DNA from 3 places in the Lysinibacillus sp. 10T31 genome. Region 1 is predicted to be linked to each of the others. Evidence: riboswitches for the same ligand, from Rfam matches in the RefSeq annotation. Region 1 holds a riboswitch; each other region holds the start of a gene.
What was found. A riboswitch is a leader RNA that binds a small molecule or an ion and turns the genes downstream of it on or off. The one in region 1 is predicted to bind lysine.

Region 1 (3,680 bases):
TCCAGCCACCGAATAAATCATGCAAATAACCAAATAAGATTGGACCGATTGCGGCTAATAAATATCCTAATGATTGTGCAAACCCCGATAAATCAGCTGCCTCAAAAGCTGTACGGGTACGTAGTGTAAAGAACATCATTGCTAATGCGAATGAAGACCCTCCCGCTAAGCCTAGTAGTATCATCCACAGTACAGCGAGACTTGTCCATTCCATCACTACTCCGATAAAGCCAACTAAATAAAATACCGTAAACATTAATACGAGAGGTCGTTGAGATGTCATTTTACTTGCAATAATAGGCACAGCTAAAGCCATTGGAACTTGTGAAAATTGCATGATGGAAAACATCCAGCCTGCACGATCTGCTGCTAAGCCTTGTGCTATGTATATTTCAGGAATCCAAGCTGCGGTTGTATAGAATAATAATGATTGTAATCCCATAGCCCCCGTTACTGCCCAAGTAACAGGTGATTGCCATAATGGTGCACGTTCTTTCGTTGTTTTAACAGTATACTCAGGCTTATTAAATTTCAGCTGTGGAATCCAAATTAATATGGTTAACACCACAAGAACAAGTGCGATTGCTAAAGCTCCTTGCCAACCAAATGATGAATTGGCAATAGGATAACTAATACCAGCACCAAGACCAGCTGTCAAATTCATCGACATTGTGAAAAATGCCATAAGTAAACCTACGTGATAGGGAAATTTCAATTTAAGTAATCCCGGAATTAGTACGTTACCGAATGAAATGGCTATACCAATTAGCATAGTACCAAATACGAGTAAACTAGTTGTGCCAAGGGAGCGTAGGACAATTCCTACAGCTAAAAGAATAGTTGATAAAAATAATGTTAATTCTAATCCAATTTTACGTGCGACAATTGGTGCGAATGGTGAAATAATTGCAAATGCTAGCAATGGAATCGTTGTTAGAAAGCCCGCTAGTACATTGGATATGCCGAGGTCTTCACGGATAAAGGATATAATAGGTCCAACAACTGTTAGCGGCATCCGTAATGTCGAGGCAATACAAATTACTCCGATAACGAGTAATAAGGTTGTACCTTTCCAGTTAATTTTCCTGCTAGGATAAGTATCGGTATGTTCATGAGTAGTCAAATAAATCCCCCCTGTTAGAACACTTTTGATTGAATCACTATACCACTTTATCACACTAATTAAAATAGTGGAAAATTCGAAAAATAAAGAACATTACTCGAGTTATTGAAATGTTATAGGTCGTATGTTAAACTAAAACACATCATAAATTTAATATTTAATGCCTCATGTTTATATTGAGGTAGAGGTCGCGGTATTTAAGAGTATGTTAATGGAAATGACAAGCATTAGAGAAATTAACTGAAAGGAAATACTGCCGAAGTGTGAGGGGACTTGAAAACCTTATGCTGGGGCTGTCTCCGAAAGGAACAGAACTGTCACGTTTGAACAACGTGTTGAGCTATCATTTTGAAGGAACAGAGGATTTACTTAGCCATCACAGCAACGTTCATGTGATGGCATTTTTTTGCCTCTTAAAAGGAAGGAAGCTATATTGTGAGTGAAATAAAAGTCAATCAGCTCGGCCATAAAGCGCCGAAGCTGAAAAAAGAATTAAAAAGCCGTCATATTACAATGATTTCATTAGGCGGTACAATCGGTACAGGATTGTTTTTAGCTAGTGGTGGTGCCATTGCACAAGCAGGTCCTGGCGGTGCACTACTCGCCTATGCATTAATCGGTATCATGGTGTATTTTTTAATGACGAGCTTAGGTGAAATGGCAGCTTATATGCCATCATCGGGATCATTTAGTACGTATGCTACAAAATTTGTAGACCCAGCTTTAGGCTTTGCACTTGGTTGGAACTACTGGTACAACTGGGCAATTACAATTGCGGCGGAAATTTCTGCTGTCTCATTAATTATGAAATATTGGTTCCCAGATAGCTCATCAGCACTTTGGACTGTTTTATTTATTGCTGTAGTTTTAACGTTTAATTTATTATCGGTAAAAAGCTATGGTGAAAGTGAATATTGGTTTGCAATGATAAAGGTTGTAACTGTAATCATTTTTATTATCATCAGTTTTTTAATGATTTTTGGTATTTTAGGGGGACAAGCTCCAGTAGGCTTTACGAATTTCTTTATTAGTGATGGGCCATTCCACGGTGGATTCCTTGCTACATTTGGTATTTTCTTAGCTGCAGGATTCTCGTTCCAAGGGACAGAGCTACTTGGAATAACAGCAGGTGAAACAGATGATCCTGGTAAAAATATTCCGAAAGCCGTTAAGTCTGTTTTCTGGCGAATTCTTTTATTTTATATTTTAGCGATTGGTGCAATTGGGCTGTTGATTCCATTTACAGACTCACGTTTATTATCTGAAGATATCGCCGTTTCACCATTTACACTGGTGTTCGACCGTTTAGGAATTGCCTTTGCTGCATCATTGATGAATGCAATCATTCTAACGGCGATGCTGTCAGCGGGGAATTCAGGGCTGTACGCATCTTCTCGTATGCTTTGGCAATTAGCGGTAGATGGACATGCACCGAAATTTTTCACTAAACTAAGCCGTCGAGGTATTCCGATTTACGCATTACTGGCGACTTTAGCTGTAGGCTCCCTAGCATTTTTAGCATCATTCTTTGGTGATGGTGTAGTCTATATGTGGCTTCTAAATGCCTCTGGGATGTCTGGCTTCATTGCCTGGTTAGGAATTGCATTTAGCCATTACCGTTTCCGTCGAGCGTTCGAAGTACAAGGCTTAGATCCGAAATTATTGCCGTATAGAGCAAGGCTATTCCCATTCGGCCCGCTATTTGCCTTTACGGTTTGTATGATTGTTGTTATTGGACAAAACTACAATGCCTTTATGGGTGATACAATAGATTGGTACGGAGTCCTTGTCTCATATATCGGTATTCCACTATTCTTACTGTTATGGCTTGGCTATAAAATCAAGCATAAAACAAAAATGCATCCATTAGAGCAATGCGATTTAAAAGTCGAACAATAAAAAGTAAAACTGTCCTGTGAGTCATAGAAAATGACTTGCAGGGCAGTTTTTTTAGTTAAAAAATATTAATGAATTTGTAAACCCGGACGTACAATCTTTAAGCTCCAAAACCCTGTATCCCCATAATAGCTATCATCGATCCATAGATATACAAATTTTGTATTTGAGAATCTTCAGATAAAATTACAAGAGAGAATAAAAAAGGGACTTTAGTTTCTCGAATCGTTCCCGACTTTAGATGCTCAACCTTAATATGGTAAAATGTTATAGAAATGAATCATCGCCAAATTTTAGGAATGATGATACTTGTTAAAACGTATACCATGTATATAAGTTGATTGGAGTGGAGGCTGGGCGACCCCTTGGGGATCAGCGTCACAGATGAGACCCTGGAGCGAGCCCATAGAGGAACGAAGGCTAAAATCATCACGTCCTGTGATAACGCCTTCGTGACCAACATCGTGTTGGCCCAAGAGGCTCATCGGACGCCCCCAGGAAGCTTTGCTCTGCGCGAAAGCGAAGCGTCAGCGGCAAATGTTTATCTGTGCGAAAGCGTAGCGACAGCAACAAATGTTTATCTGTGCGAAAGCGAAGCGACAGCAACAGAGCGCCCAGCCAGAACGGAAATCAACCCCTCATTGTGGTGATGATCCATAGA
Region 2 (3,680 bases), on a different contig from region 1:
TGCCTAAATGTGTACGATATTCTTGGATATTATGCTTTTCGTTTAAAATGTTTTCACCTTTGTAAATAATTTGACCACCACTTGGTGTTTCCAGTAAATTAATGCAGCGTAGTAGTGTTGATTTACCAGATCCGGAAGAACCAATTAAGCAGACAACTTCACCCTTTTCTACTTGGAAATTTACATCTTTTAACACTTGGTTACGCCCAAATGATTTACTTAAATGCTCTATTTTAATAACTGTCATCTGTTCGTCCCCCTATATTGCTTCTTTCTGTTCTTTTCGGTATGCATCTGGTCCATCCAGTCGTTTTTCTACATACAGTAAAATTCTTGATGCTGTGAATGTCATGATGAAATAAAGGACGCAAGCTACAAAGAAGGATTCAAAATAGCGGAAGTTATTACCTGCTATTGACTTTGTTTGGAAGTATAATTCCGTAACCCCGATAACGTTTAATACTGCTGTATCTTTAATATTCATAATTAATTGGTTACCTGTTGCAGGCAATATATTTCGTGCAACTTGTGGTAATACAACATGTAGCATGATTTGAAAATGATTCATACCAATTGCCGATGCGGCCTCGTACTGCCCATTATCGATGGAAACAATACCACCACGCACAATTTCAGCCATATAGGCACCTGTATTTAGTGAAACAACTAAAATCCCCGCCGTAATAAAGTGCATATCAATACCAAATGCCATATCTAATCCGTAAAATACAACCATAGCTTGTACAATCATTGGTGTACCACGGAAAAATTCAACATAGCATGTTAGTATAAAATTAATGAGCTTTAAGCTATAGAACTTTACACCTTTTTTACGAACCTTGATGGTATGCATAATTCCGATGAAAAATCCGATAAGTGCACCAATAATTGTACTAGAAATCGAAATAAGTAATGTATAATACGCACCTCGTAAAAACATTTGCCAGTTGTTCTCAACAATAGAAATAATCCATTCAAGACTCATGATGTTCCTCCTAACAACGTCGTGTTGCTTGTTCGTTAAAGTCGTGTCTTAGCTATCTACCGTTTTTGATTGGGCCATTTCTTTCTTATATCTTATGAAACTTTTAGCTAAGACATTATTATTTTTTAAAGAGATTCTTTTTTTAAAATTGTATTGGGATTGCACGGACTAGCAGTTAGCCCGTGCATTCATCTTATTGTGCTGCTGGTTGTTGGTGAATTGCTTCTTCCATAATTTTTTGGCGATCATCTTCCGAAATCCCTTTTAAGATTTCATTGATTTTTTCAAGATCTGCATCACCTTTACGTAAACCAACTGCAATAGATGTATTTGAAATATCCGTATCGAAGCCTTTTTCAAACTTTACATACGTGAACTTATCATTTGCAGCAGCAGCCGAAATACCTTCTGGACGCTCTGCTACATAACCATCAATTTTTCCAGCTTCTAATGCTACACGCATTGCTGGGAAGTTATCCATTGCTGTTTGTTTTTTTACATCTTTAATTTGATCAATAACATCGTAGTTAGACGTATTTAATTGTGATGTAATTTTAGCACCGGAGAAATCTTGAATAGATTTTGCATCTTCATATTTACTGCCTTTTTTAATAACCATAACAAAATCAGACGTATAGTAGTTTTCAGTGAAATCAATTGTTTTCTTACGCTCAGCAGTAGGCGACATACCTGCAATAATTGCATCGATTTTGTTTGATTGCAGTGCCGGTACTAAGCCATCCCATTCTAATTTTACGATGACTAATTCTTTTCCTAAGCCCTCAGCGATTTTTTTCGCCATTTGCACATCATAACCACCCGCATATTCTGCATTATCCGCAATTTTCACTGCGCCATTTGAATCATTTTGCTGTGTCCAGTTAAACGGAGCATAGCCTGCTTCCATCCCTATACGGAACACACCGCCGCTTTCACCCTTATCAGTATTTGCCCCCCCATCACTAGACGACGTCTCATCTTTTTTGTCACCAGTACCACAAGCTGCTAACAAAATTGCAGTCATGACGGTTAACATTAATACCAACCATTTTCTTTTCATGTAAAACTCCCCTTTTCTGTAAAAAAATAAGACAACTGTACCAAAAAAGACCTAAGTTCTGAACTTAGGTCTTATCTTTTTTAACAGTTGCCCAAATCCTCACTATAATTCCCAAAATTCCGAGATAGCACAACCTAGTAAACCTGGAAAGAAATTTACTAGGACAGTCCTGCACTTATTCACTGCAGACCCAGCATAAAAGTACGAGCTCCTTTTATACTTCGGCGATAGTTCCTTCTTCATTGCGTCTTCGCTTGCTTATACTCAACAATGAACTAATAAATACCGCGCCTCTACCTCACAATAGGATAAATGTGAGGTTTGTTTATTTAATTGATATTAAGATACTACTATAAAACTAATATGTTCGTCAAGATAATTTTATTACTTTTCTGACTAATTACAATATTAGGGTTTTTTTCTTCTAAAATCCTTAGAAGCAACTTTGCAAAGTTGAAAATAGTGCTTAAATTTTTAGTCATTAAGATCCCGTGATAGTTGATTTCCGTTCAGCCTGGGCGCTTTCTTGGGGGTATCCGATGAGCGTTTAGGCCAAAAGGATGTTGGTCACGAAGAACGTTATCACAGGACTTGATGCTTTTAGCCTTCGTTTCACTATTGCTGATACCTTAGGAGTAGCCTAGCCTGGCTTCCCTCCAAATCCAATCAACTTATAAACGTGTATTCGTTTTTACAAATACAAAGATGTTATTTTTGGAAAATTCTCATTTTTTTATCACAAAGGCTCTTCATTAGTAATTCAAAAGAATCTGTTATTCCACAAAATTAAATTCTTTTATACTATATACTTTATAACTACATGAAGCTTTCTTACAAATATTCCTGAAAATGAAGAATGTTTTATGACAAGCAAAAAAACCCTGCGAAACAATGTTCGCAGGGTTTTAATAAACTCAGGAATTAAGAATTTAATAATAAATCTTCTGGGTTTTCAAGTAATTCTTTAACAGTTTTAAGGAAGCCTACAGAATCTTTACCATCGATAATACGGTGGTCATAAGAAAGAGCTAAGTACATCATTGGGCGAATTTCTACTTCACCATTCACTTCAACTGGACGTTTTTTGATAGTATGCATACCAAGGATACCAGCTTGTGTACCATTCATGATAGGTGTAGACATTAATGAACCGAATACCCCACCATTTGTAATTGTGAATGAACCACCTTGAAGATCTGCTAAACCTAATTTTTTGTCGCGTGCTTTTTTCGCTAGGTCTGCGATTGAATCTTCAATTTCAGCAAAGTTTTTGCGGTCAGCGTCACGTACAACTGGTACTACTAAACCTTCTTCTGTTGATACAGCTACACCGATATCAAAGAAGTTGTTTAAGTGAATTTCATCACCAGCGATTTGTGCGTTCACATATGGGTATTTTTTAAGTGCTGCAACTACAGCTTTTGTAAAGAATGACATGAAACCAAGTTTAGAGCCAGTTGACTCGAAGAATTGGTCTTTTTTACGAGAGCGTAAAGCCATAACGTTTGTCATATCTACTTCGTTGAATGTAGTTAACATTGCTGTAGATTGTTTTACTTCAAGTAAGCGTTTTGCAATTGTTTGGCGACGACGGCTCATTTTTTCAACTGTTACACGTGATTCATCTACAGCTGC
Region 3 (3,680 bases), on a different contig from region 1:
TCTGATTGTCGGTGCAATAGCTTTTAACATTTCAGATACTTGATTTTGGATTATATCAGAGAAGTCGCTAGTATGTGATAATTCCGTCGTTGTTTCCGCTAAACGGCCAACAGCTATTACATTTTCTTCTGATGCAGCTGTTATTTGATGAATGCCATGTGCTGCTTCTTCAATATTTCTACTTGTTATAGTCAAATTAGCAATATTGTTCTTCATGATACTTAAAAAGTCAGTTAAATAATGTTCGACTTGTTTAATATTTGTTATTGTATTATGTAATTTCTTATCAATGACTGATCGAATCTTTGTCATTTCTTGCAATGAACATTTCGAGCTGTTGGCTAACTTCCCTACCTCCATCGCGACAACATTAAAGCCTTTTCCATGCTCACCAGCACGCGCAGCTTCAATTGAGGCATTTAAGGATAGTAGTTGTGTTTGATCGGCAATCCCGGTTACACTTTTACCGATGTCATCCATTTTAGTAATTTCATCATACAACTGCTCTGTTGAATGAGCTCCTTTGGCCAACAACTCCTGAACCATCTCACCTTTTGTAATGGAAGATTCCATTTCTTCAACAAGTAGTAACGAATGCTGTTTTATTTCTTGAATGTTTGCATTAACATTTTGCTCAACCCCAAGCATCTCTTCTGTATTTGACGACATTTCTTCACTCATTGCTGAAATATCCCCTACACTCATGGAGACATTTTGAACCTTTAAAGCCGTTTGAAAATTAATTAACTCCATATGGGCTAGTACAAAGTCTAAAATCGCATTTTTCACATCAATGCTTTCCTGCTCAAGTTCCAATTCCAAAATTCGCTTTTTTAATATTTGTATTTCTAAATCGTTGTCTCTCTCAACGCTTTTATCCATTGGCTTTTGAAATAAACCGAATAATACCATACAAACTCCACCTTCCCCTTGGTAAAACATGTCACATTTTATTATATAACAATAGAATTGGATAAAATATTAAATTGATGTGAACAAAAAAAGATGTGCCTTTTACTGACACATCCTCTTCAACATTATATGTAAAGCGCTTGTTCTAAGTTAAATTCATCATGTAATGCATTTGCTGCACGAATCATTTCGTCCTGAGGTACAACGACAGACACTTTTATTTCAGACGTACTTACCATTTTTACAGGGATATCTTCACGACGTAGACGATCAAACATTCGGGCAGCCACCCCTGGATTAGATGCCATCCCTGAGCCAATAATGGAAACTTTCGCTAAACCTATTTCAAAATCAGCAAAACTAAACCCTAGTGATAATTTGCTATCTTCTAAGACACGTAATGCTTCAGCGAACTCCTCTTTTAAAATGGTAAATGATACAGTCGGCTTTAAGCCATCAATTATTGCTTGTACGATTATATCGACGTTTATGCGGTTTTCCGCAAGTATTGTGAACATATCTGCTAACGAAGCATTAGAATAAGCATCATAACCAAGCGAATAACGTCTGACTCATAGGCAACACCACGTACAATTAAATTTTTTTCCATTTCAACTTCCTCCTTCAATAAAGTACCTACTGTATCTATTTCGCTCGACCGAATGATAACTGGGATTTGATACTTCTTCGCTAACTCAACAGCTCGCGGGTGTAAAACTTGTGACCCTAAGTTTGATAGCTCTAGCATCTCATCATAGGAAATTTCTTTTAGCTTTTGCGCCCCCGCAACATGACTTGGATCAGCTGTGTAGACTCCATCCACATTCGTGTATATATCTACACGCTCCGCCTTCAACTTTGCCGCGATAGCTATAGCTGAGGTTTCTGCCCCACCTTTACCAAGCGTCGTAATATTCCGTGAATTATCAATACCCTGTTCCCCTGCAACGATTACGATTTTCCCTTGTGTAAAATACTTTTCAATTTCACTAGCATCAATCTCATCAATGCGGGCATTGCTATACATATCATCGGTTTGAATACCTGCTTGCCAGCCTGTTAATGACACTGCATCATATCCTTCTTCCTGCAAAGCAATTGCAACTAACGTACTTGATAAATGTGAGGTTGTTGAAAATAGTGCATCTAGTTCACGCTTAGATGCATTGTCTGATAAATCACGAGCCATTTTTGCTAATTCTTTAGACATACCCCTCATAGCTGTAGTGACAACGACAACATCAAAACCTCTTTCCTTTTCTGCAATCGCCTTTTTCACAACATTTTGAATGCTCTCTGTTGATACAAATGCTGCACCACCAAACTTCATCACAATTTTCGCCATCTTTATCATTCTCCTTCGTATTCAATCATTTCGCTGATTATAAAGTAGCTATATTTTTTCAGCTTTTCACAAAAATAACACCTCAAAAACAAGCTCCTTCACCTCTTAGGTAAGAGTAACAGCCTTGAAAAAATGTTGTTTCGAGAAATCTAAAAAGGCAGCTCTCACATAACGTGAAAGCTGCCTATAACATGTACAATAAAAGTAACTTGCGCATGTGTGATAGCTCTCCGAAACGTTTAGATTCGACAGTCTTACATCTCTTAAATGTAAAACCAGCACAGCATCGGAAACAACGATGCTCCACTTCGGCAAGCTCCCCTTTCATACATCTTCACTGGACTTGTTCGTCCTCGAATGTACTACTCTTGAACCTTGCACCTCTATCATCACTAAATAGTGATTGTATTTAATTGAACCTTAGAGAAGAAACTTCCAATTTAATATGAAGAAACTACTAAAAAAACTAAGGCGCCGCATATAACATTGCTATATTGAAGAGCAATGTTATATACAACCTTAGCATACGTCTAATCCTTTGACAAATGTATCCTGTTGAAAATCAATTTCGCCTTGGCGTAATTACGTCAGGAGGCTTTGAGCCAACAGATGTTTTTTGCGCGAAAGCGTAGCGGCAGCGGCAGCAACAATGTTTTCTGTGCGAAAGCGAAGCGGCAGCAACAATGTTTTCTGTGCGAAAGCGAAGCGGCAGCGGCAGCAACAAGATGTTGGTCACTCAGCCTTTGCCACAGGACGTGGCGTTTTTATACTGAGTTCCTCTATTTCAGTAGGAGTTTGAACACCCACTGAAAAGGAATTCCGTCTGCATTCATCCCCCCTTAAAGGTTGGAGTCTTCTACTGAATGAAAATAATCATAGATATTGCTAGCAAGATTAGCAGGCATCCCGGCTTCCTGTAATGCTTGCATACTTGCCTCACGAATTTTTTTGACAGAGCCAAAATGCTTGAGTAATTGTTGTTTTCGCTTCGGACCAATGCCCTCTATATTATCAAGGACAGATTGTATAGCATGTTTCTCATGTTGCTGTCGTAAGAAGGTAATAGCAAAGCGGTGTACTTCATCCTGAATTCGTTGTAGTAAGTAGAATCCATCGCTTGTACGCTTTAACGCAATTACTTCAGGTGGATCACCAAATAGAAGCTGTGACGTATTGTGCTTTTCATCTTTTGCTAATCCGGCAATTGGAATGACAAGGCCGAGCTCATCCTCTAATACTTCTCGCGCGACTTCCATTTGCCCCTTCCCACCATCTATTAGTACTAAATCCGGTAAAGGTAGACCATCTTTTAATACACGTGTGTATCGACGACGTATTACTTCCTGCATTGCCCCGTAATCATCGTGCTTGGCGGCGGTACGTGTTTTGTATTTTCGATACTCCTTCTTCGCAGGTTTTCCAT

Region 2: another riboswitch for lysine. It lies ahead of AC1DCY_RS18590 (transporter substrate-binding domain-containing protein); the one in region 1 lies ahead of AC1DCY_RS24815 (amino acid permease).
Region 3: another riboswitch for lysine. It lies ahead of AC1DCY_RS22315 (aspartate kinase); the one in region 1 lies ahead of AC1DCY_RS24815 (amino acid permease).

Annotation. Positions count from the first base shown of each region.
Region 1 covers NZ_JBFTHS010000072.1:11,383-15,062, reverse strand. The annotation lists gene AC1DCY_RS24820 (CynX/NimT family MFS transporter) at 1-1,123, opposite strand, end outside; lysine riboswitch at 1,298-1,474, shown strand; gene AC1DCY_RS24815 (amino acid permease) at 1,559-3,022, shown strand; gene AC1DCY_RS24810 (hypothetical protein) at 3,385-3,669, shown strand.
Region 2 covers NZ_JBFTHS010000034.1:29,121-32,800, forward strand. The annotation lists gene AC1DCY_RS18580 (amino acid ABC transporter ATP-binding protein) at 1-247, opposite strand, end outside; gene AC1DCY_RS18585 (amino acid ABC transporter permease) at 260-985, opposite strand; gene AC1DCY_RS18590 (transporter substrate-binding domain-containing protein) at 1,179-2,045, opposite strand; lysine riboswitch at 2,163-2,349, opposite strand; gene odhB (2-oxoglutarate dehydrogenase complex dihydrolipoyllysine-residue succinyltransferase) at 2,967-3,680, opposite strand, start outside.
Region 3 covers NZ_JBFTHS010000051.1:9,957-13,636, reverse strand. The annotation lists gene AC1DCY_RS22320 (methyl-accepting chemotaxis protein) at 1-912, opposite strand, end outside; partial or broken gene AC1DCY_RS22315 (aspartate kinase) at 1,038-2,257, opposite strand; lysine riboswitch at 2,473-2,651, opposite strand; gene AC1DCY_RS22310 (hypothetical protein) at 2,874-3,056, shown strand; gene uvrC (excinuclease ABC subunit UvrC) at 3,097-3,680, opposite strand, start outside.